3 regions of the Paenibacillus sp. ATY16 genome follow, and region 1 is predicted to be linked to each of the others. Evidence: riboswitches for the same ligand, from Rfam matches in the RefSeq annotation. Region 1 holds a riboswitch; each other region holds the start of a gene.
The links. A riboswitch is a leader RNA that binds a small molecule or an ion and turns the genes downstream of it on or off. The one in region 1 is predicted to bind cyclic di-AMP.

Region 1 (9,820 bases):
GGTACGCGTGACCATCCGGTCGGACCACGTTGGACCTTGCGGCGGTTGTTCGGCGTCCTTCTCGATGGTTTGCTCTGTATTGGCGGAATGGGAGTCCATCTCCCCCAGCTTAGCCGAAAGCCCGCTAAACGTCCCTGTGCCAAGCAGCAGCAGCGTAATGGCCGCTGCGGCGGTAAAGTGAACAACGGGACGCTGAAGGAAAGACTGGCGGCGGGCAGGCTCCGCCCGCATAACCGGATTCTTTCTCGCCGACTCGGCGAGCAGAATACCAACAACCCGCTTCCCCATCTTTTTCATATCCGGAATGACGGCCCTTGCCTCAGCCGTTCCATCGGATGCCGGATCCGATTCCCGAGCCTCCGATGCCTCTATCGCATTCATAAAAAGCACCATACACGGCTCGCATGCCGCGATATGCAGCTCGATCTCCTCCCTCTCAGGTTCAGCGAGTTCATCATGGATATAAGCGGTCAGGTCTGCCGCCGTCACATGTTCCTTCCACTCCTGCTCATTCATTCGAAGTCCTCCTTCCGCCAATGCCGCTTGATCCAGTTACGTGCCCGGTAGAGCCTCGACTCAACGCTTTTTTTCTCAAGTCCGGTCTGAACCGCGATCTCCTCGTACGATTTGTTCTCCATATAATAAGCGGTCACGACTTCCCGATAATTGTCCGGCAGCTGCTCCACCTGCTCGCGCACCTGCCGCTGCTCTTCGCGGTCTATAACCGCCGTCTCAACGGCCAGCCCGCGTTCCGTAATCATCCCTTCCGCCTCAAGCCCCGTCAAGCTCTCCACCAGCTCCTCGGGCTTGCGCATCCGGCTTCTCTTCCAATCAATCGCCTTATTGACGGCTATGCGGGTAATCCACGTCTTGAAGCCGTCCATTCGGAACTCCGGGAGGGAGCGATAGATTTGCAGCAGCGCTTCCTGCGTCACGTCCTCCGCATCATGCGGCGAACGGATGACAGCAAACACGGTTCGATAGATATAAGGCCCATATTCGTCTACAAAAATCTGAAACGCCGCAGGACCGCCGTTCTTGATGGCCGTGATCCATTGTTCGTCTTGTATCTCGCTCTCCTCCCTTCCCGCTATAATAGACGAGAGCTGCGCTCTCCACCCCTGCACATCTTCAAAAAAAAGTTTTCAAGAAAAAAACCGGGGATCGCGCGGCCATCCGCCTTACGATCCCCGGTTATTGAATTCATTGCTTACGCCAAAGCTTCCTTAAGCTCTTCCGGCGAATTATTCCACCATTCTTCATTATGTTCGGCCAGAAGCTTGCGGTAAGCCGCTTTCTCTTCCGCATCCAGCTCTTCAAGCTTGTACTTGCGTTTAATCGCGGCATCCAGCTTGTTCACATGATCGGCGAGAATTTTCCAGCCGCGGCGCGCTTCGGTATCGATCCACATCTCGCAGGCCGTAGCCCCAGCATAATATGAACCTGTTTCGCCCCGTTCAACGGCAGTCCATACGATCCAGCATTTGCGGCCGTTCGGGCAGTCTTCTTTATTCGGACTGAACTTGATGCCCCGCTCCACCTTGCTCTTCGCATGCATCGCCCCGTCATCGATATAGGCTACGCCATTATCAATAATAACGCAGGATACTGCACTTAAATCTATCGTTCCGGCTCCAAAGCCTTTATGTTGTTTGTTGCTGACTACGTTAAGAGAGAGGGACTTCTTCTCTTTTTTTTCCGGCTCTGCCGGCTGTCCTTGCTGTTCCGTCATCGCTCTTCCACCTTCCCCGTACAATAATTCCATTTTAGCTAATAATCCGCGAAAAGCAAACATATACATGCTGTAGATGCTTGTCACGGGAGGGAATTGTATCATGTCTCCACGCTACGTCAAACGATTGTTGCTGTTTACGCTTACCGCCGTCCTGCTCGGCCTCTCCATCCAGCAGGGCTTCGGCCGCGCTTGGCAATCCCAATATACCTATGCTCTCGCCCCTGCCGCCAAAGCAGCGACCGATTCTGCGCCAAAATCGGCCAAGCCGCCTGCCTCGTCCCAACCTGACGCTGACAATGTGGCTCCTAAACCGCAGGCGCTTAGCAAGCGGATCACCGAGTACCATATCAACGTATCGCTTCGCGACGATATCCGGTATCTCGACGGCCAGCAGACCGTCACCTGGACGAACCCCGGCAAAAAGACGGTGTCCGAGCTTTATTTCCACCTCTATCCGAACGCCTTCATGTCGGACAAAACCACGTTTATGAAGGAATCCGGCGGAAAGCTGCGCTCGGATAAAGCAACCGAAGCAAGCCAGGGCTACATGAAGCTGCTTACGCTGGAGACGACGGAAGGAGAAAGCCTGCTTCCGCGGCTGCATTATGTTCAGCCCGATGACAACAATCCGAATGACTTTACGCTGGCCAAGCTAAAACTGCCCGAACCGGTTGCCCCCGGCAAGTCGGTTACCCTCGAGATGGGCTTTGAGGTGAAGCTGCCCGAAGTATTCGCGCGCATGGGCTACTCCGGCAATTACGTGATGGCGGGCCAATGGTTCCCTAAGCTGGCCGTGTACGAGACAGCGGGGACAAGAGGCCGTACCACAGAAGGCTGGAACACGCATCAGTACCACGGCAACTCCGAGTTTTACAGCGACTTCGGCATTTATTCCGTCCGCATTCAAGTGCCGGAATCCTATACCGTTGCAGCAACGGGCTTTCAGACGAAGGCAGTAGAGAAAAAGGGCAACCGGGCATTCTATCAGTTCTACGCCGATGACGTGCATGACTTCGCCTGGGCCGCATCTCCGGACTTTATCTATTATGAAGACACGTTATCCGGCCCCGGCATTCCGGGTGTGCGCATAAAGCTGTATCTGGATCCCGCGCATGAGGAATTGAAGGACCGGTATATGCATGCCGCCAAATCCGCGCTCTCCAAGTACGGGCAATGGTATGGCGAGTATCCGTACTCGACCTTATCGGTTGTAGTCCCTCCCAAAGGAGCTAACGGCTCCGGCGGAATGGAGTATCCGACACTCGTCACGGCTTTCGCCGCCGAGACGGACAATCCGGGCTACAGTCTCGAGAGGACCGTTGTGCATGAGGTCGGGCATCAATACTGGTACGGCATGGTAGCCTCTAATGAATTCGAAGAAGCCTGGCTCGACGAAGGCTTTACAAGCTATGCGGAAGACAAGGTTATGGCCAGCGAATACGGCATCGAAGCCAACCTTCCGCTGGAAGCGAGCTATATGACGGCCCCCGCTCCGCTCAAGCAGCCATCCTGGGCATATCCGAGCAATAACGTCTATGCTGAAAATGTGTACATGCGGGCAAAGCTTGTGCTAATTGGCATCGAGAAGCAGGTCGGCGAGAAAATGATGCAGAAGATTATGCGAACCTACTTCCAGAAATATAAGTTCAAGCATCCAACCACCACCGACTTCCAGCGCGTTGTCGAGCAGGTTACCAAACAAAAGTGGACCAATTACTTCGACCAATATGTCTACGGCAATCAGATGGCGGACGTATCCGTAGAGTCCATTACTGTCCATCCTGTCGAGCAGGATGGAGCGCGGATGTATGAATCGGTTATCTCTCTTCAGCGCAACGGCGGCTATAACGGTACGGTTCCGGTTGTCCTGAAGTTCAAGGACGGCACCATTGTTCCGAAGTCCTGGGATCCGACGGAGGCTCAAGTTCAGTACAAAGTTGTCCATAGCTCCCCGCTAGAATGGGTAGCTGTCGATCCGCAGCATACAAACGTGCTCGACAATAAGCATATCAACGACTATATGAAGGCCGACTTATCCGAGGTCACGCGTACCCGTTGGAGTCTTGGGGCTTCCAACGTCATTCAAGGTCTGCTCGGATTACTGGGCTGGTGAGAAAACCTCTATCGAAGAATTCGAAGAAGAGCGACCGCGTCTAGAGCTAGGTTTTATCGCAATAAGAATTTGTTCTCCCGGCTTGCTCGAAACTTATACATTCTTATGTGGTAGCTAAGAATTGCTTCGCAATTTTAGGAGGATTAGCCATGAAAAATCATATGAGGCAAGGCTGGCGGCTTACGATCAAGCACTTCTATATCGTTATTCTGCTATTCCTGTACCAGCTGCTATGGGGATTCTTCCTGTACCGGTTTATCGATTCGGTAGTTGCGCCGCTGCTGCGGCGGTTCCCGGATCACTCCCCGTCCAAAGCGGCCGTCCAGCTATTTTTGAGCGAAGCGCAGTTCCAGATTATGAAGACGGACCTGCTTACTCCGTACCTGTGGCTGCTTGGCGGCTTATTCGCCGCAAGAATGCTGCTCTCTCCGCTGTTTAACGCGGGGCTCCTCTACTCCCTGCAGCATGCGACCGATGCGGGAGGAACGCAGTTCCTGCAAGGTATCCGCCGGGCATGGAAGCCGGTTACCCTTCTCTACTGGATCGAGACGATTCTTGCTCTCGCTCCCGCATGGTGGCTGGCGCCAAAGGGGCTTGAAGCGCTGCTTCACAGCCGCTCGATCGGAGCCTTGCTGCAGCAGACCCTTCCTGCCGTAGGTGGCTGGCTGTTATGGGGCATCCTGCTCCATCTGCTGTTCCTGGCCATGCAGCTCGGGGCAACGAGCGGCAAGACCGGCGGCATTTTCCAATCTCTTGGCACAGCAGTCAAGCATCTTCTGCCTTTTGCCGGGTTATCGCTTCTCATGTGGGCGATCGGCTCGGGAATCGGATTGTTTGTCAGCGGCTTCTCCCTCGTATGGGCCGGCTTTATCGCCCTTCTTGTCCACCAAGGCTATCATCTTGTCCGTACCCTTATGAAAGTATGGACTCTAGCCTCCCAATACGACATTTTAAGATCAAAGGAAGTTTAAAATTCTCTCATAATTATAGAAGCAGCCCGCCCTGCGACCTAGTCGCAGCGCGGGTTTTTCGCGTTTTTTCGGGCTCGCTTGTCCGCCATTCTCCAAATAAATCAACATATCGGCTAGCAAAACCACATAGTAAAGAGTTAGTAAATCTTTATAGGGCTTCTCTGCTAGTCTGCGCGCCCTACATGAAGACTATTAACCGCAGGATACAAGCTTTTCCGCTTCCATTAGTCAAAAGGTTGCATGAGAATTATTAGAAATTGCCGTATAGAGGAGGAGATAAACGAAAATTACCGAATAGTTACCAAGTACATAAAACAAACTGCCTAATTCCTTGTACTGGAAACGGGGGAACCACCTCTGGGTGAATTGACTTCGACGTCCGAATGATTCTATCGGCGCCCGAGAAGTCATAGGGATCCTTCAACCGAACCCCACAGCTAACCTCGTCGGCATTGGAAGGAGCTTTACCGCTTTGAAAAAGGTTACAGCACTACTCCTTGGACTTGCGCTAATGCTGGCTTTTCAGGCTGGAAGCGTTTTCGCAGACTCCAAAATGGACGGCATTGTCAGCAACTTGATTGGCACGCCGTACGTTGCAGGTGGAACATCCACGAAAGGATTCGATTGCTCCGGATTTACTTCTTACGTTTTCGACAAAATGGGCATCGATCTTCCTCGTACTTCCACTTCGCAATCTGAAACAGGTAAGAAGATCGCAAAAAGCGATCTAGTGGCCGGAGATCTCGTGTTCTTCAACACGAACGGTCGTGGTGTATCTCATGTCGGCATTTATGTAGGAGACGGCAAGTTTGCTCATGCATCGTCCAGCAAGGGCGTTACGATAAGCAACCTTAGTGACTCTTATTATGTCAACCGGTATGTGACTGCTCGACGTGTCATGGACCCTAGCACTTTTGATAAATATGCCGACGAACAATAGAATCAAGCAGCCGCTTCCATCGGGGCGGATTGGCAGGATTCCTACAATAAAGCCGCATGCAGCTTGTCCCACCGGACAAACCGCATGCGGCTTTATTGTTTCCCGCTACTCTATTCAGGCAGCTGCCGTCTGCTGCTTCCGGCCGAGCGCCAGCATCGCAAGCAATACGACAAACATCGCAATTAGAAAAGCTCCAAGAATCCAGACCGTGCGGTCCGCACCATAGTTGTCCATCATCCATCCCGTTAATTTCGGGAAGATCGCCCCGCCTACGCCTCCGCAAGCGACAAGCAGACTGGTTGTCCGCTCGGTCATCCCCGGAATTAATCCGTTCGCGAATACGAGAGCAATCCCGAATACGCCGGAGAAGAACAATCCGCTTAGTCCGACAAGAACCATCATGCCGCTTAACTGCCCAACGGCCCCCATCGCAAGAATAACGACGCAGGCTCCGGCAATCGCAACAAACAGATAGCGGATGTATCCGACACGATCCGCCAGCCGTCCGGCGAACAGACGCCCCAGGATCATCGTGCCCCAGAACAGGCTAAGCGAGGAAGGGGCATTCGCCTCCGACATGCCGGAGCGTTCGATCATAATGGAAGGCAGATAATTGGAGAAGCTCATTTCCACGCCAACATAGAGGACGAAAAATAACGCCGACAGCAGCAGGAACGGAATCGAAGCTCTCTTATAACCGAACCACCCTTTTGGACGCAGTTCGCCAGCTTCCCGCTCCGCCGACGCCTTCTTCCCTCTGGCATGAAAACCGATCTTATCGTCGATTGGCCCAAACGAGATCGTCATCCATAAGATAAAGGTAATGCCGGCTAGTGCCGAGAGTATCGGGAAAGATAATTGCCATACATCGTATCGGATCAATATGCTTGCCATCGTTGGCATCAGGAAAGCGCCGATTCCAAAGAACGTTTCCAGCTTCGTCATCGCATTGGCCTTGCCGCTTTCTTCCGCCAGATCAATGACCATGGCTCCAATGACGGATTCCGTCATGCCAAAGCCGAACCCGGCAAACAAGGCGATGAACAGCATCAGTCCCCAGGAGTGGGGAGTAAGGCTGTAAGCCGCTTCGCCAAGCGTCAGGAGACCAAGCGAGAGAAGCACTCCCCCTCTTTTGCCCAGCTTGGACGTAATAAACGGGGACAGCAATACGCCCACCAAAAAACCAAAAAACTGATTCATCATCCATTGCCCGCCGTCGTCATAAGACAAACCGTATTTATCGAGCATCTGCTCCATTACCGACCCGCCCACAACATGAGCTAATCCAATTACGAGATAAGACAAACAGCCAAGCGCTATTAATTTCCGCATCGTAAAAGTTCTCCTTCGTTGTCCTTCGCCAAATCCTCATGAAGTCGATTACCGAAATGTTATAATGGAAAGAAACTTATAGATTCTTATTAATGAGGGTAGATCCATGACTAATTTTACTGATGAGGTACATTATAAACCATCACTGGAGGACATGACTATCCAGCCGATGGAAATCGATCATGCTCGGCAAATCTGCGAATGGCAATACGAATCGCCTTACGATCTTTACCATTGGCCGGCATGGGATACGATGCAAAAGGACGAGATCGAATTCGGCGACCCCGTCCTGCGACGCATGCAATATGCGGCTGTCGTGAATCGCGACCGGGAACTGATCGGGTTTGCCCAATTCTTTCCCATTGTTGGCGTTACCCGCCTAGGTCTCGGCCTTCATCCCGCTTTATGCGGAAGAGGCATCGGCCCCGGCTTTCTGCGGCTGCTGATCCGCGAAGCTCTTCGCCGAGCCCCTCAGAACAGCATTGACCTAGAGGTGCTGACCTGGAACACGCGGGCCATTCGCGCTTACGAACGGGCCGGCTTTGCCATTGAAGATACGTATGTAAGGCCAACGCCGCAAGGGCCAGCCGAGTTCCATTGTATGGTGTACCAGTCTACTCTTTAATATCCCTATAGCCGGTAATAATCAGGCTCGGGATCTTTCATATCAACGAACAAAATAATGCCGGGCTTCACCAGCACCGATACCGTCCGAATCCATGCCCTTGAATCCAGATCGGTATAGGCGCGGGAAACCATGGAGCGGCGGTTCTCGTTTAATTGCACGACATTCGGAACAAAATACGGCCGCCAGCTCCAGTTGGCCCCGCAGTATTCGTCCTCCCGCCGCCAGCTTCCGTCTTCTCTTCTCGAATAGTTGGAGGAGATCTGAATGCCGTCTTCGCTGCAAAGATAGACTCGGATGCTGTTGTTCTCCAACTCCTGCAGCAGCCGGACGATCCATTCATTATCTTCGTCCTCCAGCTCCTCCAGATGACCAATCCGGTCGATCTTGCCGGACAGCCTGTCCGACAAATAGCTCCAGTAGTTCTCCGAATAGAGCTGCAGCTGCCGGTGCGCCTCCAGTTCTTCTTCCAGCAGGGCCGAAAAACGGGACGGCTCGTCGAACTCCGGCTCGGCCTTCGCGAACAGAAAGCCCTGTACGTACCGGACTCCCGCTTGGATCGCTCTCGCCAAATCCTGCTTGGTCTCCACGCCTTCGGCAAGCAGCGAAGCCCCAAGCTGGTCAGCCAGCGCGGAGAGGGAACGAAGCGTACCCAGATAGCCGTCGTGACTCGCACTCCGTTTCAGCATATGAATGTCGATTTTCAGAATGTTCGGCTGAATCAGGGCAATCCGGTCCATCCCGCTAAAGCCGCTGCCAACATCGTCAATCGCAATCAGACAGCCCTTGGAGCGGTATAAATCGATAATTTCTCGTAGCTCCTCGATCTCGCCGTTAAAGCTTTCTTCCGTAATCTCTATCACGACTCTGCGGGGATCAATCCGATATTTATCCAGCAGAGATAAGGTGTAAATCTCCCCAGACTGCACGCCCCGGTGCATCCAGTTCGGCTTCAAATTAATAAACAGCATCGGAGGCTGCGGAATTTCGCCTATTTTCCGAAAAGCCTGTTCACGCAAAATCCGGTCAACCGCGATATGATCTTCGACAGGTACGGAGGCGTCGCAGAAAAACGGCCCCAGACTGCGGACGGCATCGTCCTTGCAGGCTCTCCCCAGCACCTCGTAACCAACCACTTTTCTCGTATCAAGAGCAATGATCGGCTGATAGAAAGCAGACAGCTGCTCGCCATCCAGCTGCAGCGTCTGCGGTAACGTCGTATTTGATAAGCAATCGTTCGTCACGCTCACGCTCTCCCTTTGTTGCCTTTATGTCAACCGAATCATCCGGGTCACGTTGTCTCCATGCGACACTTCAATGACATGATGCTTCGGATGGTACGTAATCGATCCTTTGCCTACCTCGATTACCGGCTGCTCGCCAAGCCCGAAGAACACATCGTCGGCAAGCGCCTCCATAACTTCATGCCGGTCGTCCGCCCCAAGCGCCGCCCACTCTTCCTCTTCCATCTCGAAAAACGTGTAGCTTCCTTCTACTTCGCTAACCGCTTCCGTCAGTTCTTTCAATATATCTGCATACTCTCTTGCATGTCTAACTCCCACTATAGGTCAACCACCTTTACCATAATTATCTTCTATACTCATTTTACCGCATTTTCACGAAAATTAACGCTCTCTCTCTTAAATCATTTCTGAAAGTCTAATTTCCGTACGATAACTTGTCGATATAAGTACTAGAGATTTGTCGAAAACGTACTGGACGGGGTGCATGATGAAAAATTCTACAATTATCGGTATTATATTAGGACTCGTAGCGGTACTGGTCGGTATGACGCTGAAGGGTGCCGCTCTTAGCAATCTGTTAAATCCCGCCGCTTATATGATTATCGTCCTCGGGACCATCGCTTCGGTTATGATCGCCTTCCCGATGTCGGAGCTTTCCAAGGTCGGCAAGCTGTTCAAGATCGCCTTCAAGGAACAACCGCTGATGCCCCGCGAGCAGCTGATCGAGAGCTTTATGGAATGGGCTTCGATTACCCGCCGCGAAGGTCTTCTTGCCCTGGAAGCCAAGGTCGAGGATATTGAAGATACTTTCCTCCGCAACGGCATGCGCATGATTATTGACGGGAATGACCAGGATTTCG
Region 2 (9,820 bases), on a different contig from region 1:
ATGGAGTCGACAGGCGAAGATCCATACCTGAACAGCGAATATGCGCGTGCCTTCGTCCGCGGCTTCCAAGGCGATGACCTGGCAGGCGATATGGACCGCGTTGCCGCATGCGTGAAGCATTTTGCCGCTTACGGCGCAGCGGAAGGCGGACGCGATTACAACACCGTCAACATGTCGGAAAGACAGCTTCGCGAGTCCTATCTGCCGGCTTATAAAGCCGCGCTGGACGAGGGCTGCGAGATGGTGATGACGGCCTTCAACACGGTTGACGGCATCCCGGCCACCGGCAACAAGTGGCTGATGCGGAACCTGCTTCGCGACGAGTGGGGCTTTGACGGCATGCTGATCTCTGACTGGGGCGCGGTAGGCGAGATGATTCCGCATGGCGTTGCGGCGGACGGCAAGGAAGCCGCGCTGAAGGCGATTGAAGCCGGCGTCGATATGGAAATGATGACCTCCCACTATGCGAACCATTTGAAGGAGCTTGTGGAAGCAGGCGAAGTGGATGTCAAGCTGATTGACGAGTCTGTGCTCCGTATTCTGAAGCTGAAGGACAAGCTGGGTCTCTTCGAGAACCCGTACCGCGCCGCAAGCGAAGAACGGGAGAAGGAAGTGCTGCTATCGCCCGACCACCGGGCTGCGGCACGCGAGATCGCGGCCAAGTCCTTCGTGCTGCTGAAGAACGAACAGCAGGCGCTTCCTCTCCGCAGCGGGCAAAAGCTTGCGCTTATCGGACCGTTTGCGGAAAGCGGGGATATTCTAGGCCCTTGGTCGATCTGGGGCAAGCAAGAGGAAACGGTGCAGCTGCATGCGGGTCTATCTGCCCATAAGGCTGCGGATATCGTTGCGGTAGCGAAAGGCTCCGACATCGACACCGTGACCGAGGAGCAGCTTCAGGAAGCGGTCGCAGCGGCATCGCAAGCCGACGTAATCGTACTGGCGCTGGGCGAAAGCTCCGAGATGAGCGGGGAAGCGGGAAGCCGCGGCGACATCCGTCTGCCAGAGGCGCAGCTAGAGCTTATTCGGAAGCTGAAGCCGCTTGGCAAGCCAATCGTGGTGGTGCTGTTCAACGGCAGACCGCTTGACCTGCATGGCGTTATCGAAGAGGCGGATGCGCTGCTCGAGGTTTGGTTCCCGGGTACGGAAGGCGGCAATGCGATCGCGGATGTGCTGTTCGGCGACGTGAACCCGTCAGGACGTCTGACCATGTCTTTCCCTTATTCCGTTGGCCAAGTCCCGGTGTACTACAACAACTACAATACCGGACGTCCTCTTACGCCTCAGAATGCGAATGAGCGTTACGTCTCGAAATATCTGGACATGCCGAATGCGCCGCTTCTGCCGTTTGGCTACGGTCTGAGCTATACGAGCTTCTCGTACAGCGAGGCCACCCTATCGACGGACGTTATGAACGCAGGAGATACGCTTCGGGTATCGGTTGACGTGACAAACTCGGGAGCTTCTGCCGGCGAAGAGGTTGTCCAGCTATACGTACGCGATCTTGCCGGCGAGGTTGTCCTTCCGCTGAAGGAGCTGAAGGGCTTCCGCAAGCTCGCTATCCAGCCGGGCGAGACGAGGACGGTGACGTTCGAGATTACCGAGGAGCAGCTTCGTTATTACCATGCGGATCTGCAATTGAAGAGCGATGCAGGCGAATTCCATGTCTTTGTAGGCCCTAACAGCCGCGATGCGGAAGCGAAATCGTTCCGCCTTACGAAATAAAAACAAAAAAGCGCAAGCCGGCCACAGGCAGGTTCGCGCTTTTTTTGCTTACAGCGACTTTAATAGAGCATGCCCGTCAGGTAATAGCCAATCTCCACTGTTATATCAGGGATTATCTACCGATTGCACGGTAAAAGGAAGCATGGCGGTTTATTTGGGACATTCCGAGAGCCAGCCAATTATGTATCCGCATTCATGAATGGAAAACAGACTAATCTGCCCTTTTTCGCGTTTATATCGCAGTTTACAGAAATGGGGGAACGGGTCTATGATCAAATCTGCAAAACTTCATATGTTCATATTCGCTGAGTTTCCGTTAGAAACGGAGAGCAGGGGAACCAATTGCGATAGGCAGGAGAGTGCATGCTTGTCGCCGGGGTGAATCGGCATGCCGGCCGCATTATAGGATTGCGGCAGCAAGCTGTAGGGCGACTCTAAACGCCCGAATCCGTCAGCTAACCTTGTAAGCGTTGATAGAGAGGGTGAACTTCGGTTATTTACGGGCCGCGGGAGGATACTCTGCGGTTTTTTTCTGTGCGTAGAAAAAAGCAAAAGTGGTTACATTAGCACTGATAAGTGTTTGAGTAGCCAAGTATCCAGGTATTAGATGTTTAACTTCAACGTTGGCGGTGACCTGTGTGTTTACTCTTATCAAAAGATTACTGATCGGGCGTCCCCTCAAGTCCACGGAATTAGGGGAACAGAAGCTCATTAAGACGAAGGCGCTTGCGATCCTGTCCTCGGATGCCTTATCATCCGTTGCATACGGGCCAGAGCAGATTTTGCTCGTCTTGATGACCGTTAGCGCAGCGGCGTTTTGGTATTCGATTCCGATTGGTGTCGGGGTGCTGGTCTTATTAACGGCACTTATCCTGTCTTACCGGCAAATCATATTTGCCTACCCGCATGGCGGGGGAGCTTATGTCGTATCGAAAGAAAATCTCGGTGTATTCCCGGGCCTCATATCCGGCGGCGCCCTGTTGGTCGATTATATATTGACCGTAGCGGTAAGCGTGTCGGCGGGTACGGACGCGATCACGTCCGCTTTTCCAAGCCTGCACGAGCATTCGGTACTAATCTCTATCCTGTTTGTCCTTTTTATTACGATATTAAACCTGCGGGGCGTGACGGAATCGGCGTCTATCCTTGCTTATCCCGTTTACTTGTTTGTGCTGGCGATTGTTGTCATGGTCCTTGTAGGCTTGTATAGAATCGCTGCAGGCGACGTATCCCCTACGCTTCACACTTCGTTAGGCACGCCGGTTGCGGGCATCAGCCTGTTCCTGCTGCTCCGTGCGTTTGCATCCGGCAGCTCGGCCCTGACCGGGGTTGAAGCGATTTCGAATGCCATCCCGAACTTTAAGGATCCGGCGCCGAATAATGCGGCCAAGACGTTATTAGCGATGGGCGCCCTGCTCTCGATCCTGTTCTCCGGCATCGTGTTCCTTGCTTACTACTACGGCGTCTCTCCGAAGGAAGACGTGACGGTTGTATCGCAGATTGCCGAGGGGATATTCGGACGTCATACGATGTATTATTTTATCCAGGGTACAACGGCCCTTATCTTGATCCTGGCGGCCAACACCGGTTATTCCGCCTTCCCGCTGCTTGCGGTTAACCTGGCGAAGGATAAATTCATCCCGAGAATGTTTACGGCACGAGGTGACCGTCTCGGTTACTCGAACGGCATTATCAGCTTGGGGGTTCTGTCCATCATCCTGATCGTGGCGTTCCAGGGCAAGACCGAGCATCTCATTCCGCTGTACGCGGTTGGCGTATTTATCCCGTTCACTCTGTCGCAGACGGGGATGTTGGTCAAATGGTTCCGCCAAAGGCCGAAGGGCTGGGTTGGCAAGTTCATCATTAACTCGATTGGCGCCTTGATCAGCTTTATCGTAACGATGATGTTCTTCCTGACGAAGTTCGAGCAGGTATGGTCGATTCTGATTTTCCTGCCGCTCATTATTTTCGTGTTCCACCGGATCAAGAAGCACTATGAAGCGGTTGGCGAGCAGCTTCGCCTGGCGACCTGCGAACCCGTGATGCCGATCGTAGGCAACGTAATGATTTTGCCGGTATCGGGGATTACGCATGTGGTTGAGCATTCGATTATGTATGCCAAGTCGCTGAAGGCCGAACAGATTATTGCCGTTTATGTTCCTTTCGAGAAAGAGGATGAGGCGGTCTTCGAAGAGAAGTGGGAGAAGTTCATGCCGGATGTCCGGCTCGTAACTTTGCATTCTCCGTACCGGTCGATTACGAATCCGCTCTTTAAGTTTATTGATACCGTGCAGCGCAAGGCGAGCGAGAACAATTACCAGGTAACCGTCATTATTCCGCAGTTTATTCCGAAGAAGGGCTGGCACAACATTTTGCATAACCAAACGAGCCTGATGCTTCGTGCCCAGCTGCTGTACCGCAAGGATGTCATCATCACCACCGTGCCTTACCATTTGAAAAAATAGCGAGAAGCCTCGGTCCAGTCGGAACCGAGGCTTTTTTTGCTGCCTACAGCTCAAGCCCCGTTCCTTGCTTAAAGCGTTTGATAACCATATGGGTGTTGACGTTTACGATCCCTTCAAGCACATAGATTTTTTTGAACAAAAAATGCTCCAGCGCCTCCTCGTCCTTCAGCAGCGCATGCATATGCAGCGAGCTTGGTCCCGTCATCTGATAGATGCTGATCACTTCCGGTTCCTCCGATAACAGTGCCCCGGCTTGCTCTACGAATCGAGGCTCAACCTCAACTTCGAAAAAAGCGGAGATGGATTTGCCAAGCTTGGTTGTGTTTAACCGTACGGTAAAGTTCTCGATAATTCCGTTATTCACCATCGCATCCACGCGCTTCTGGATCGCGACTCTGGATAAATTGAGAAGCTCGCCGATCTTGGCGTACGACATCCGTCCGTTATCGTGCAGCAGGCGGATAATTTCCTGATCTGTGTCATCCAAGTGCGGTAAATGCATGAGGCCACTCCTCTTCGATAAAATTTCACGTTAAGCTACTTTGTGCGAGATAAATGTCAGGTATTGGTTTCGAATTTGGTTGTTTTTATGTCAGTTAATATAACATTAGTAACCAAATTGGTCTATAGAAAATGACAAAACAGTCCAGATAAGCCCTTTTTTAGTTACGATGTGGTTGACGCACTGCTAGGGCGCTCATATAATCATGTCATAAAACATTACATACGAAACCATAAACATACGGAATGGTTGCGAAAACTTCAAATTGCGGGTTAATCAACTTACATGAGGGTGTGATCGGTGTGAAAAAGCAGCTGATTCGTAACGGGACCGTCATCACGATGAATGAGGAGATGCGGGTGATCCCTAATGGTTATGTTCTCATGGAGGGGGATCTTATTTCGGAGGTGGGAGAGTGGCCGGCAGACGGCTCGAAGGATGAGCTTCTCCGGCAGGTGGATATGTTGCTGGATGCGCAGGGGAAGGCCGTCATTCCCGGACTGGTGAACGGGCACACCCATTTGTTCCAGACCTTTATTAGGGGCGTTTCCGATGATTTGCCGCTGGCGCAATGGCTTCGGCAAATCATATGGCCGGCATCTCTAGCTATGGAGGAAGAGGATTTCTATCTGGCTGCCATGATCGGCTGCATTGAGAATTTGAAGTCGGGCGCCACCTACATTATGGACCACCACTATGTTCACACTCATGCCGGCAATGATGACGGTGTCCTGAAGGCCATGCAGGAGTCGGGCATTCGCGGTCATATGGCCAGGGGAGGCGTTGATCTCAGCTACGAGCCAAGGCTTAGCGAAACGATTGAGCAAATATTCGGCCGTACGGATGTTCTGCTTGATCGCTGGCAGGGAGCGGCCGAAGGCCGGATCTCCATTGCGCTTGGCCCGCTTAATTTATACGGCTGCTCGGAGAGCTTCCTGAGGCAGGCGGCTGATTACAGCGAGCGGAACAAGCTGATTACGCACCTTCACGTCGCGGAAACGAAGGACCAGATCGACAATACGATGGAACGTTTCGGGCTTCGGAATTTGGAACTGGTTGAAGCGGTGGGCCTGCTCGGCAAGCATACGCAGGTCGTCCACGGCGTCTGGCTGGATGATAAGGAGCTGGATTTACTGAAGAAGAATGAGGCTACCGTAATTCATTGCCCGGTTTCCAATATGTATCTCGCTTCCGGCGTAGCGCGCGTGCCCGAGATGCTGGAGCAAGGCATTAATGTGGCCCTGGGGACGGACGGTCCCGGCAGCAATAACTGCCAGGATAATCTTGAAGTACTGAAGTTCACGGCCTGCCTGCATAAGGTGGATCAGCTCGATTCAACGCTGCTGCCGCCTATGCAGGTGCTGAAGATGGGGACGATCAACGGGGCCAAGGCCGTTGGGAGAGAGCGGGAGCTTGGCAGCCTGGAGCCGGGGAAAAAAGCGGATGTCGTGATCATTGATCTGCAGAAGGCGCATATCGCGCCCATTCACCGGGTCAGCTCGGCCATTGTGTATAACGCAAACGGCAATGACGTGGATTCGGTTTTTGTGAACGGTCAGCTTGTCGTTCATCGCGGCAAATGCACGCTGGTGGACGAAGAAGAAATTATTCGAAGGGCGCAGGCAAGGGTCGATGTGCTGCGGCAGAGGCTGGGCACGGCTTATCCGGTATTTAACGTAGTGGAATAAAGAAGGCGGAGGAGCGGTCTTCATGAGTGAAGCAAGGAGCGTTAACGAAAAGGCGGAACGATGGGTGAAAGCCGTGGTCGAGGTTCTGTTTTACGCCGGAGCAGTGCTTGTCGCTCTGCTCGCCGGGGGTTTGGTTATGGCGGCGGCGGGCGTATCGCCGCTGGAGGCGTACCGTCTTATCTGGGACGGCGCTGCCGGCGACGCGAACAGCGTGAAGGAAACGCTGGTCAAGGCAACTCCGCTCTTGTTCGCCGGTCTATGCTACACGTTCGCTTACCGGAGCGGCTTGTTCAACATCGGCGCGGAAGGCCAGATCTATATCGGAGCGATGACCGGTACGATGGCTGCGCTATATGTCCCGGGTCTTCCTGGCTTTGCGCATCTGCCTCTCTGCATTGCGGCCGGTGCGGCTGGAGGCGCGGTCTGGGCGGGTATTGCCGGGGCGCTCAAAATATTCAAAGGCGCCAGCGAGATTATCAACACCATCATGCTCAATTATATGGGAATCTACTTGGTCAGCTACATGGTAACCGGTCCGATGAAGGATCCGTCCGGTACGCTTCCGCAGTCCGCGAGGCTCCCTGAATCGGCGCTGCTTGCGAGGCTGCTTGACTCCAGGCTGCATTACGGCTTTGTGCTGGCGGTTGCTCTGGCGGTCATTCTGTACGTTGTCTTGAACAGGACGGTCTGGGGCTATGAAATCCGGTCAGTCGGCTTCAACAAACAGGCCACGAAGGTTATGGGCATTCCGGTTAGCCGCAATATGCTGCTCGTCATGATGGTCAGCGGAGCGATTGCCGGAATCGGGGGTTACGTGGAAATAGCCGGCGTGCAGAACCGTCTCTTCCAGAACTTTTCGCCCGGCTACGGCTATGACGGCATCGCTGTCTCGTTGGTCGGCGGGGCGCATCCGCTTGGCAATATCGGCTCGGCTATTCTGTTTGGCGGATTGCGGAGCGGGGCCAATGCGATGCAGCGGATGACGGGTACCTCGACCTCGCTTGTATACGTTATTCAGGCCACGATCATTGTGCTGGTTGTATGCAACCGGTACTGGTTCGGCGGATGGAAGCGGCGGCTGATCGCTTCGCTTGCGGCCCGATTCGGCGGCGACAGCCGTCCTGAAGAGTTGAAGGTTGTGCAAGCGGCGCGGGAGACGGCTCTCAACGTGAACAAAGGGGAGGGATCAAGATGAGCGAGGAAGTGATTGTCAGCTATTTGGCTTCCGCCATTCGCCTGTCGGTTCCGCTGCTGCTCGCCGCGCTTGGCATTCTGTTCATGTCGAGGAGCGGGATTCTGAACATCGGAATGGAGGGCATGGTTCTGATTGGCGCATTGTCCGGTGTCGTTGGCGCGTATTATTTCGGCAGTGCGGCAGCAGGCGTAGGGTTTGCCATTGTCGCGACCGGGCTGGTCGGACTGCTGTTCGGTTTTCTCGTGATTACGACAGGGGCGGATCAAGTTGTGATCGGGACGGCGCTTAATTTATTCGGTTTAGGCATAACAACGGTATTTGGCCGGAGCCTGCTTGGGATGGGGCAGGAGGCGGTGCGGGTGAACGGGATTCCCAGCCTGCGGATTCCGCTGCTGAGCGACATTCCGTATGTCGGGGAAGCGTTGTTTGATCAGAATGTGCTTGCGTATGCTTCTTACTTGCTGGTGCCGGCTGCCGCGTTTATTTTCTACAAGACCAATTGGGGACTCCGGGTTAGGGCGGTAGGGGAAAATCCGCTGGCCGCCGATACGCTTGGCGTACGCGTTCACCGCATCCGATATATCTGCTGCCTGATTGGCGGGATGCTGGCTGGCGTAGCCGGGTGCTCGTTATCGCTTGGCATACTGAATCAATTTACGGAGAACATGGTGGCAGGCCGTGGTTTTATCGCCTTGTCGGCGGTTATTTTCGGCAAATGGACGCCGCTTGGCACGATGGGAGCTTCTCTCTTGTTTGGCGGGGCGGATGCCCTGCAGTTAAGGTTTCAATCGCTTGGAATTAAGATTCCGTACCAGTTCATGCTCATGTTTCCTTATCTGCTGACGATGGTGGCGCTCGCTTGGTTCTCGGGCAAGAGCAAGCAGCCTGCCGCCACGGCCGCTGCTTATAAAAGTCTCGCAGACCGGAACGGTTAGGAGGGAAGCTTATGGAGCCGATTATGGAAATCCGAGGTTTAGTGAAGCGCTTTGGTTCCTTTGTGGCGAATGACCGGTTGAATCTCGCCATTCGGCAGGGCGAGATTCATGCTCTTCTCGGCGAGAACGGTGCCGGCAAAAGCACGCTTATGAACATGCTCTCGGGCATGCTGGAGCCCGACGAAGGCGAGATTCTGTACAAGGGCAAGCCGGTCCGGTTTGCATCGCCCCGTGAGGCGGGCAGCGCGGGGATTGGGATGGTGCATCAGCATTTTATGCTCATTCCGGCGCTGACGGTCGCGGAAAACGTGCTCCTTGGATTGAAGCAGGATCGCAGCCCGTTCTTTCGCTTTAAGAAGGCTTGCGCGGAGATTCGGGAGCTGTCGGACCGCTTTGGTCTGGATGTTCGGCCAGAAGCGAAGGTTAGCGACCTGTCGGTCGGTCAGCAGCAGCGCGTGGAAATCATCAAGACGCTGCTTCGTGGCGCCGAGTTTATTATTCTGGATGAGCCGACGGCGGTGCTGACACCTTCGGAGGTGAAGGATTTGTTCCGGGTGCTGCGGACGCTTAAGGAGCAGGGGAAGACGATTATTTTCATCAGCCACAAGCTTCAGGAGATTCGGGAGATTTGCGATCGCGTAACCGTGCTCCGGCTTGGCAGGCTGATCGGCACGCATAGTCTTGACGGCATAACGCCGGCCGATCTCGCACGCATGATGGTCGGGCGAGATGCTGCCGCTCCGGTCCGGAAGGCAGGCGTCGTTAGTCAGAGGGACCGTCTGAAGGTGACGGGGCTCCACGCCAGCGAAAGCGGCGTACCGGTCCTTAAGGATATCTCTTTTCGCATCCGGGAGGGAGAGATTCTTGGCATAGCCGGCGTAGACGGCAACGGGCAGCGCGAGCTGAGCGAGGTGCTGTTCGGACTTCGTCCCAAGGATGCGGGAATCATCGAGCTGGATGGAGAGACGCTGCAGCGCCAGCAGCCTCGAAGCATGAAGGAGAAGGGGGTCGCTTATATCCCCGAGGACCGGCATAAGGAAGGGCTTATGCTTCAGATGAGCGTGGAGGAGAATCTGATCGCGAAGGAATACCGGAAGCGCAGATTCAGCAAGGGCGGCATCATCAGCAGAAGGAGGATGCGGGAATGCGCGGAGGAGCAGATCAAGAGCTTCGCGATTAAGACCTCCGGCGCCTCGGTTCCGGTCGGCAGACTGTCCGGAGGTAATCAGCAGAAGGTGATTCTGGCCCGTGAGCTGATGCTGAATCCGAAGGTTATCGTCGCGATGCAGCCTACGCGCGGAATGGATGTCGGG
Region 3 (9,820 bases), on a different contig from region 1:
TTTTTATGAACAGTCCGATCAGGCCTGTATAAAGCGCCGTTTATGCCAGTACTTGATAACCCATGCAACGATAACAGGAAGAATCGCATAGATCAGCGCGGCGGTAATATTAACGCCTCCTCCAACGCTGACCAGCTCGAAGCTCATAATAAGGCTGTCCAGGATTGCGTGGGTGAACACGGCCGTAATAAAGCCATAGCGGAGGAAAATAAGACAAAATACCGTTCCCAGAATAACAAGCTCCACGATACGCGTATAGAACGGGAAGATCGGATAGCCGACATGTCCCAGCGCCCACATGATCGTGGGAATAAGCGTAGCGATAAACGTATTTTTAAACCATTTTTTGAATAAAGCAATGCCGAACAACCGGAATATCGCTTCTTCGGATATGGCAGCGCACCAGGCCATCATCGGCATAAGCCACAGCATATCCGTATTGTAAGGCGACTGCGTAGCATCGCTGGTTGCCCAGGAGCCTGCAAGAAACTTCATGGCGACCATAATGATCGCTTGCGCGCCAAGGATAATCGCTGCAAAGAGATAGGAGAGGCCAACGCTGCGCCATACATGCTCGCCATAGCCTCGCTCGCGGAATCCCGGCCATAAGGGGCGTTTTTGTGAGCGCCACATCCCGTCACCGGCGACTAAGGCGAAGTAAACGGCGAGGCCAACCGGAATGAGCAGCACGACCGTAATCAAAACGGTAGCCTTCATCTCGGCATCCGACCGGCTCTGCTCGCCAAAGGTTGCCATGATGCCATCAAGAACGTTCAGATTGTTATAGATGTAGAATACGATAAACACCAAGCTGATAAATATCCCGCGCTTAAAGGTCGTGTGTCCCCTGTAAAGAATCGCGTAAATAAGCGATAAAACGAGGGAGATGAAGCACATGTACGCCAGGCTGACAACAGACAGCGCGCTGCCCGTCTTCTTCTGGCCTTCCACGTAAGAGACGTAATCCGCCGGTGCTTGGAAAGCTGGCTTGTACCTGGTGATCACCGCTTTATCATCAACAAGGCCTACTCCGATAATCAGCTCAAGTGAAGCATCTCCAAGCGTATAACCGGTGGGGTGAAGCACGGCGTCTCCTTGGTCATTGATGTACAGGCTGTCCAATTCTTCCGGCCGGAACCCTTTCGTTTCGGCAAAAGCCTTCGCTGACGTTTGAACCGATTGAGTATTGCCGGCAGATTGACCGCCAAGCCAATGCCAGCCTGTAATACTGCCGTTAGTCATATGGACGTAGACATAAGCTTTTGTGCCGTCCTCCAGATCCAGATTGACCTGGAACGTATCGGTCGGGAACTTGGCGTCATATTTATCTTCGAACTTGCCCAGCAGCTCTTCCTTGGAGAAATAACCGTTTGCCAGACTGTCGGTCTGATAAATCGTATGGGCGGTTACGGCTGCTTTGCCGAACTGTTCCCGGACGAACCTTTTCGCGGTCGACTCGGCTTCGCTTTTTGCAATAACCTTAGGAGTTGAGCTTGAGAACAGCTGGTCCCCGGCTGCAGGGCCGAACTGGGTAAAGATGAAAATAATTGCGCCTGCGACAGCAGCCCACAGGAATCTTTTCCAATCATGAGGAGCGATGGAAGGGATCATATAAAACCTCCATTTCGAATTCAGACGATGCTTCGCTACAGTAACAATACCATTATTAACCTCACTTATCCAATGCGGGCGAAAGTGGAGTATGCAAACGGAAAGCGGTGAAATAAGGACTTGCAGCCAGAAAGCAGCCATTTGCTTTGTAGGATTGCCCGTTTTTGAACGAATACCGCTTAATTATCGCTTAGGCTCATTTTGATCGTTTCCGCAGTTTGGGCGTATAATCGTTACGTCATATTAATCGAATCGTATCAGCCGAATTTCGTTTTTGAAAACGGGGGAACCAAACCGCTGTCCGGAGCAATCCGCCAGCATGGGGTGAATTTCGAGCATCCGCTTGAATAGGGCTGCCTTTCCAGGCCCGAATCCGTCAGCTAACCTCGTAGGCTGCGTGGAACAGGACTCATTTGCATGGGAGTTCCCGTGCTTTTTTTTATGCCCAAATGTTGAAAGATCTATTAAAAGGAGAGAAGAATGGCCAAATATCTCAATATCCTGAAATGGTCGCCGCCAAGGATTCTGGTCTTTGGTTTTGCCATGATTATCGTGATTGGAGCCGTGCTGCTGTCGATGCCCTTCGCCTCAAGCGATGGCTCGCGCCTGCCCTTTATCGATGCGTTGTTCACGGCAACCTCGGCGACCTGCGTGACCGGACTTGTTGTCGTCGATACGGGTACATACTTCTCTACCTTTGGCAAAATCATCATCCTCTCTCTTATCCAAATTGGCGGATTAGGCTTTATGACCATGGCCACGCTGATTGCGCTGGTGCTGCGCAAGAGGATTTCGCTTAAGGAACGGCTCATTCTGCAGGAAGCGATGAACCAGACGAGTATGGAGGGCATCGTCAGACTAATCCGTCGAGTGATCTTCTACTCTTTAACGATAGAGCTGGTTGGCGCTGTTCTGTTTGCCGTCCGATTCGCCTTTGACATGCCGTTTGGGAGAGCGGTATGGTTTGGGCTCTTTCATTCGATATCCTTCTTCAATAACGCAGGCTTTGATATCTTCGGCCATTTCCGCAGCTTAACGATGTACGTAGGGGACCCGCTCGTTAATATCGTGTCGATGCTGCTCATTATTTTTGGCGGATTAGGTTTTGTGGTAATGGCGGATTTGCTGGAGTTCCGGAAAAACAAAAGACTGTCGCTGCACAGCAAGGTTGTTCTCTCGACAACCGGCATCCTGATTGCCGCTGGCGCTGTTGTTATTTTCGTTTTCGAGTTTTCGAACAGCAATACGCTTGGTTCCCTCAATTGGGGCGAAAAGATTCTGGCTTCCTTCTTCCAGTCCGTTACGCCTAGAACGGCGGGGGCCAACACGCTGGATTATACCCAGCTTCGGCAGGCGACCGTCTTTTTCACCGTTATTCTGATGTTTATCGGCGCTTCGCCGGGCTCTACGGGCGGGGGAATCAAGACGACAACCTTTACCACGATGGTCGGGGCGGTTATCGCGATGATCCGCGGGCGGGAAGATATCGTTCTTTTCCATTACCGGCTTGGGAAGGACCGGATCTTCAAGGCGCTGACGATTACGATGCTGTCGCTCACGCTGGTCCTATTGGTAACGATGCTGCTATCCACGACGGAAGACCAGCAGTTCCTGAAAATTTTATTCGAAACAACGTCGGCGTTTGGCACCGTTGGCCTGACGACGGGCATTACGCCCGAGCTGACGTTCTTCGGCAAAATAGTCATTGCGGTAACGATGTTCGCCGGACGGCTTGGTCCGCTGACGCTTGCTTACGCGCTAGGGCCAAAAACAGAGAAAGAGCTGTACCGGTATCCGGAAGGCAAAATTACGATTGGATAGGGGAATAGAGAGCAAGAATGAAGAACAATCAATTCGTGATCGTAGGCTTGGGGAGGTTCGGCTCCAGTCTTGGAAGAGAGCTTATCAAGCTGGGCTATGAGGTGCTTGGGATCGACCGGGATGAGGAAGCCGTTCAGGAGATGAGCAATGTGCTGACTTATACGGTGTCGGCGGATTGCACGGACGAAGAGACGCTGCGATCACTAGGCGTTCGTAATTTTGACTGCGGAGTCGTGGCGATTGGCGATGACATTCAGGCCAGCATACTGACGACTATATTATTGAAGGATTTGGGCGTGAAGAGGGTAGTAGCCAAAGCGATGAGCGAGCTGCACGGACGCGTGCTGGAGAAAATTGGCGTTGACCGCGTTATTTATCCGGAACGGGATATGGGCATCCGGGTTGCCCATCAGCTTGTCTCCCCGAATCTGCTTGATTATATCGAGCTGTCGAAGGAGTATACCATTGCCGAGCTTTCGGTCCCGAAATGCCTGAATGGCAAGTCGCTTCAAGATATGAATTTGCGTGCCCGGTTCGGATGCAGCATCGTAGCCATTAACAAGCCTTCCGGTATTATAATTGCTCCTACGGCGACGGATGTGGTGACGGAAAAGGACGTTATGGTCGTGATCGGAACAAACGACCAGATTGAACAGTTTGAAGAAACCATAATCAGGTGATGATAAGGACAGTGGGCGCTGTTAGCGTTCATTGTCCTTTTTGTTGGCTCGCTGTTGAGGTGGGGAATGGATGGGGCGGGATGGCTCGGCGGGACGGGGTATCTCTTCCGGCCGCTGTTGTCATTCCTTTGCTCTGAACAGGTTTACATAGGGGTAGCAAAGGAAGTGACAAAGGCGAACGCTGCGCTCCTCCAGAGATACCCCTTTCCCGCCTCGCGCCGCACCCATCCATTCCCCCTGCGAGGGAATGAAGAAGACAGTGAAGCGCTACCACTGTGCTCCCTTGCGGGAGCGAGAAGAGCGAAAAGAGCGAAAAGCATAAGAGCGAAAAGAGCGAAAAGAAAAAGAGCGAAAAGCACAAGAGCGAAAGAAAAGAGCGAAACCTACTGACCCAACTCCGAAATCCAACGCCGGACCGCCGGATGAAGATCGGAAGGGTCATTGTGGATGAGACAAGTCGTTCGCTTGGTCTCTTCCAGCTCGCGGATGGGGACAACGACAAGCTCGTTGTCGGCGAGTAACTGCTTGCGCATATAGGAATGCGGGAGCAGGGTTGCCGCTCGGCACGTATGAAGAAGACGGACGATAGCCTCGAAGGAGTCGATCTCCATCCGGACATCCGGCTGAAGATGGTATTTGGCGAATACTTCGTCGGTCAGCTTGCGGTACCAGGTGCCTTTGGAGAACAAAATCATGGGCAGCCCGTTTAAATCTTCTATTGAAAGAGGCTCCTCATGCGTTACGGTTACGCTGGTCGGGATAACAAGCAGCAGATGATCGTCAAACAGCGGCACGCAGTGAAGCTGGGAATCTTCAATCATGGAAGCAACGATGGCGATATCCGCCTTGTTGTCGCGGACAAGCGTGACAATCTCGTGGGTTTTGCCGGTTACGGCCTTGATATCGAATTCCGGATGACTGGCGTTTAACGTCTTTATGAAGTCGGGTAATGTGGTTTGAAGCGTCGTTAAGCTTGCCCCGATCGTGATGGAGGTTCGTCCCGCAGCGGTGTACTCGGCAACGGAATCCATGTAACGGCGGTGCAGCTTGCGAAGGTTCACGGCATACTCGTAAGTCAATTGACCGACGCGGGTCAGCTCAAGCCGCTTGCCGACGCGTTCGAACAGCTTGGCGCCTATTTCTTCTTCAAGCTTTGCTATTTTGCGGGACAAGGCCGGCTGGGACAAATTAAGCAGGGTAGCCGCTTTATTCATGCTGGAATGTTCCACGATGGCAGCAAACATATGAAATTCTTCGATCATTTTGGTCTCCCCGATCGCTTATGTGAATTGGTTATAATAAATTATAATAAATATGCAATTCCATTATAAGCTCAAAAGGAGTAGGATTAAAAGGGTGGCATACACGGAACGTTCACAATTTGAATAACGCCCACGAAGTGAAGCGTAAGCTTCGAAATTTAATCCAAGTACTTTGCGGGGACCCCATTGCAATAAAAGTCGAGAAATGAAACTTTCGCAAATGGTGTCGACTTTTGTTGACGGACTTAAAAGCCGGGGGTACAATGTAGAATGGTTTGTCAACAGCAAAAAATGTCATGGAGCGACCACAGTCTGGAAAGGAGAAGTATTAATGAAAGGAAATTCGTACTACTGGCGCAAGCTGCACTCTCTGCTTGGGGTGATTCCGCTGGGTGGATTTATCATCGTGCATGCCCTGGCCAATTTTCAGGCGTATGAGCGTGGGCCGGAAGGCTTCACCAGAGCGGTTCATTTTATTAACGGCCTGCCTATCGTAACGCTGCTCGAAATCTTCGGTATCTATCTGCCGATTTTGTTCCACGGTGTTTACGGTTTGTATATGGCTTATCAATCGAACCTCAACTCGGGACGTTTCAAATATGAGCGTAACTGGGCATTTACGTTGCAGCGTATCACAGGGGTAATCACGTTTATCTTTATTATCTGGCACGTGTTCGAGACTCGCGTGCAGGTAGCGCTTGGCAATGTAACGCATGAAGAGCTTGGCTCGACTATGCATAATATTGCAACCAGCCCTGCTTTGTTCATTCTGTACCTCATCGGTATTCTCGCTGCGGTATTCCACTTCAGCAACGGCCTCTGGGCGTTCCTGATCAGCTGGGGGATTACGGTATCTCCGAAAGCTCAACGTGCTTCGGCGAATATCTGCATGGTAATCTTTGTGCTTGTAGCTGCGCTGTTCATCCTGTCCCTCGTAGCGTTTATGGGCGACGAGTTCAAGGAAACGGCAAGTGCCGCATTGGCACTGACCAATATCGGTTAGTAGTATTTAGACAAGGAGCGAAACGTTATGGCTAAAAATAAAATTATCGTCGTTGGCGGCGGTCTTGCGGGCCTTATGGCAACCGTTAAAGCGGCGGAAGCGGGCGTGCATGTGGATCTGTTTTCCCTCGTGCCGGTGAAACGTTCCCATTCCGTTTGCGCGCAAGGCGGCATTAACGGCGCTGTAAATACAAAAGGTGAAGGCGACTCCCCTTGGGAGCATTTTGACGATACCGTATATGGCGGCGACTTCCTCGCGAATCAGCCTCCGGTAAAAGCAATGTGCGAAGCCGCACCTGGCATTATCCACTTGATGGACCGCATGGGCGTTATGTTCTCCCGTACGCCAGAGGGTCTGCTTGACTTCCGTCGTTTCGGCGGTACGCAATATCACCGTACGGCATTCGCTGGCGCTACAACCGGCCAACAGCTGCTGTACGCATTGGATGAGCAAGTTCGCCGCTGGGAAGCAGCCGGTCTCGTAACGAAATACGAGCATTGGGAATTCCTTGGCGCCGTACTGGACGACGAAGGCATCTGCCGCGGTGTTTCGGCACAAAGCCTGCGTACGATGGAAGTACATACTTTCGTCGGCGACGCCGTTATTCTCGCATCCGGCGGTCCTGGTATTATCTTCGGCAAAACAACGAACTCCGTTATCAATACGGGTACTGCGGCTTCTGCCGTGTACCAGCAAGGCGTACATTACGCAAACGGCGAATTTATCCAAATCCATCCAACGGCTATTCCCGGCGACGACAAGCTGCGCCTGATGTCCGAATCGGCACGCGGCGAAGGCGGCCGGATCTGGACGTACAAAGACGGTAAGCCTTGGTACTTCCTTGAAGAGAAATATCCGGCGTACGGCAACCTTGTTCCGCGCGATATCGCAACACGCGAAATCTTCAGCGTCTGCGTTGACGAGAAGCTTGGCATCAACGGCGAGAACATGGTTTACCTTGACCTGTCGCATAAAGATCCGAAGGAGCTTGACGTTAAGCTTGGCGGCATCATCGAGATTTACGAGAAGTTCATGGGCGACGACCCGCGTAAAATCCCAATGAAAATCTTCCCTGCGGTTCACTATTCGATGGGCGGCATGTGGGTTGACTACAACCAAATGACGAACATCCCTGGTCTGTTCGCGGCAGGCGAATGCGAATACCAATTCCACGGCGCGAACCGTCTCGGCGCAAACTCGCTCCTGTCCGCTATCTTTGGCGGCATGGTTGCCGGTCCTAAAGCCGTTGAATACATCAAAGGCCTTAAGAAATCGTCCGAAGACGTTTCCTCTTCGGTATTCGACCACGAGAAGAAACGCCATGAAGACAAGTACAACAAGATCCTCGGCATGAACGGTACCGAGAATGCTTACGTCATCCACAAAGAGCTTGGCGAGTGGATGACCAACAACATGACGGTTGTACGCTTCAATGACAAGCTGCAGCAAACGATCGATAAGATCAAAGAGCTGAAGCAACGTTACCAAAACATCAACATCAACGACTCGCTCAAATGGAACAACTCCAGCGTAGCGTTCACGCGTCAGCTGTGGAACATGCTTGAGCTGTCCGAAGCGATGACTCTGGGTGCTTTGCTCCGTAACGAAAGCCGCGGCGCGCATTACAAGCCGGACTTCCCGGACCGTAATGACGAGGACTTCCTCAAAACAACAAAAGCAACCTGGACGCCTGAAGGTCCGCAAATCTCGTATGAGGAAGTTGATACTTCCCTCATCAAACCGCGTAAACGCGACTATACAGCCAACAAAAAGAAAGGAGAATAACAATGGCTCAAACGACAGCAACGAAAACCGTAAAATTCGTTATTACCCGTCAAGACGGTCCGGACTCCGCACCTTATACCGAAGAGTTTGAGATTCCTTACCGCGCCAACATGAACGTCATCAGCGGCTTGATGGAAATTCAGCGTAATCCGAAAAAATCGGATGGTGCAAACACGGCTCCGGTATGCTGGGAATCCAACTGCCTTGAGGAAGTGTGCGGTGCCTGCTCGATGGTCATCAACGGCAAGCCTCGTCAGGCCTGCAGCGCGCTGATCGATAAGCTGGAGCAGCCGATTCGCCTTGAGCCGATGCGCACATTCCCTGTCGTGCGTGACCTTGTTATTAACCGCGAGCGCATGTTCAACGCGCTGAAACGGGTTAAAGCATGGATTCCGATCGACGGTACGTATGATCTGGGCCCTGGCCCTCGTCTGGCTGAAGAGAAGCGCCAATGGGCATACGAGCTGTCCAAGTGCATGACTTGCGGCGTTTGTATGGAAGCCTGCCCGAATGTTAACGATCGCAACAGCTTTATCGGCCCGCAAGCGATCTCCCAGGTCCGCCTCTTCAACGTTCACCCTACGGGTGAAATGAACAAGGCTGAACGTCTGGAGACGTTGATGGAAGACGGCGGTATCGAAGGCTGCGGCAACTCGCAAAACTGCGTGCGTTCGTGCCCGAAAGGCATTCCGCTTACGACTTCGATCGCTGCGATCAACCGCGATACGACGAAACAATTGTTCAAAAAATGGCTTGGCTAAGAAGGACGCCCTCCGCAGAAGCGGGGGGCTTTTTCTTGCTCTTATTTGATAATGATAACTATTATCAATAATAGTAATGGAGTTGGCGTTGAAAGTCAACTCAAGCAAAAAGCAGTGCCGGACGGGATATTGTTATCCTAGTCCGGCACTGCTTTTTTTGTTTGAGAGCTTACATCCAATGCTCGCCCCAGCTTTGAATCGATTCGATCACGGGCTGGAGCTCGCGACCCTTCGGCGTTAACTCATATTCGATTCGAACAGGCATTTCAGGATAGACAGTTCGTTTCACGATGCTTTGACTCTCTAGTTCCTTCATCCGATCCGTTAACATTTTGTCGCTCATCTCGGGGATCTGCTCTTTAATTTCCTTGAACCGTTTAGGTCCGCCAAGCATAACCCGGATGATAAGCCCTGTCCATTTCTTACCAAGAATGTCGGCCGCAGCTTCATACTTTGGGCACATAGTTGAATAATCCAACGCGATCACCCCTTTTTCTACCTATATTGTAGCATATGTTCTAAGGAAAAGTAAGTTCGTTAGCATAGCCAAATTTGGGTATTTGCTAATTTTTATTTATATACTTGACTAAAGTAAGTAACATACATTATGATAAGTGCATCAAAGAGAGCGGCCGCTCAACAAACGAGAAGAGATAAAGGGAGAGGTACTATTATGATGGATACAGGATTATTGATTATAAGGGTTATTATTGGTTTATTGATGATCGGACACGGCGCGCAGAAGCTGTTTGGCTGGTTCGGCGGATACGGTTTGAAAGGTACTGGCGGATGGCTGGAATCGATCGGAATGAAGCCTGGCGTATTGATGGCAGCCGGTGCAGGTTTGTTCGAGGTATTGGGCGGCGTACTGTTCGGAGCGGGGCTTTGGGTGGAAGT

Region 2: it holds a riboswitch for cyclic di-AMP, as region 1 does, so the genes downstream of both, CFI03_RS17875 (APC family permease) here and CFI03_RS25265 (C40 family peptidase) in region 1, are expected to answer to the same signal.
Region 3: it holds a riboswitch for cyclic di-AMP, as region 1 does, so the genes downstream of both, CFI03_RS27775 (TrkH family potassium uptake protein) here and CFI03_RS25265 (C40 family peptidase) in region 1, are expected to answer to the same signal.

The regions. Positions count from the first base shown of each region.
Region 1 is NZ_NMOK02000047.1:22,130-31,949, reverse strand. Features, by position in the region: gene CFI03_RS25290 (zf-HC2 domain-containing protein) at 1-516, opposite strand, end outside; gene CFI03_RS25285 (RNA polymerase sigma factor) at 513-1,127, opposite strand; gene CFI03_RS25280 (YwhD family protein) at 1,211-1,732, opposite strand; gene CFI03_RS25275 (M1 family metallopeptidase) at 1,836-3,848, shown strand; gene CFI03_RS25270 (hypothetical protein) at 3,998-4,819, shown strand; cyclic di-AMP (ydaO/yuaA leader) riboswitch at 5,130-5,286, shown strand; gene CFI03_RS25265 (C40 family peptidase) at 5,292-5,759, shown strand; gene CFI03_RS25260 (MFS transporter) at 5,874-7,091, opposite strand; gene CFI03_RS25255 (GNAT family N-acetyltransferase) at 7,198-7,716, shown strand; gene CFI03_RS25250 (EAL domain-containing protein) at 7,722-8,960, opposite strand; gene CFI03_RS25245 (hypothetical protein) at 8,985-9,278, opposite strand; gene motA (flagellar motor stator protein MotA) at 9,448-9,820, shown strand, end outside.
Region 2 is NZ_NMOK02000027.1:23,690-33,509, reverse strand. Features, by position in the region: gene bglX (beta-glucosidase BglX) at 1-1,722, shown strand, start outside; cyclic di-AMP (ydaO/yuaA leader) riboswitch at 2,016-2,208, shown strand; gene CFI03_RS17875 (APC family permease) at 2,361-4,187, shown strand; gene CFI03_RS17870 (Lrp/AsnC family transcriptional regulator) at 4,231-4,689, opposite strand; gene CFI03_RS17865 (amidohydrolase family protein) at 4,992-6,377, shown strand; gene CFI03_RS17860 (ABC transporter permease) at 6,400-7,572, shown strand; gene CFI03_RS17855 (ABC transporter permease) at 7,569-8,507, shown strand; gene CFI03_RS17850 (ABC transporter ATP-binding protein) at 8,519-9,820, shown strand, end outside.
Region 3 is NZ_NMOK02000052.1:436,171-445,990, forward strand. Features, by position in the region: gene CFI03_RS27770 (CPBP family intramembrane glutamic endopeptidase) at 19-1,611, opposite strand; cyclic di-AMP (ydaO/yuaA leader) riboswitch at 1,861-2,021, shown strand; gene CFI03_RS27775 (TrkH family potassium uptake protein) at 2,092-3,432, shown strand; gene CFI03_RS27780 (potassium channel family protein) at 3,450-4,112, shown strand; gene CFI03_RS27785 (LysR family transcriptional regulator) at 4,496-5,374, opposite strand; gene CFI03_RS27790 (succinate dehydrogenase cytochrome b558 subunit) at 5,706-6,377, shown strand; gene sdhA (succinate dehydrogenase flavoprotein subunit) at 6,405-8,162, shown strand; gene sdhB (succinate dehydrogenase iron-sulfur subunit) at 8,165-8,923, shown strand; gene CFI03_RS27805 (winged helix-turn-helix transcriptional regulator) at 9,093-9,401, opposite strand; gene CFI03_RS27810 (DoxX family protein) at 9,597-9,820, shown strand, end outside.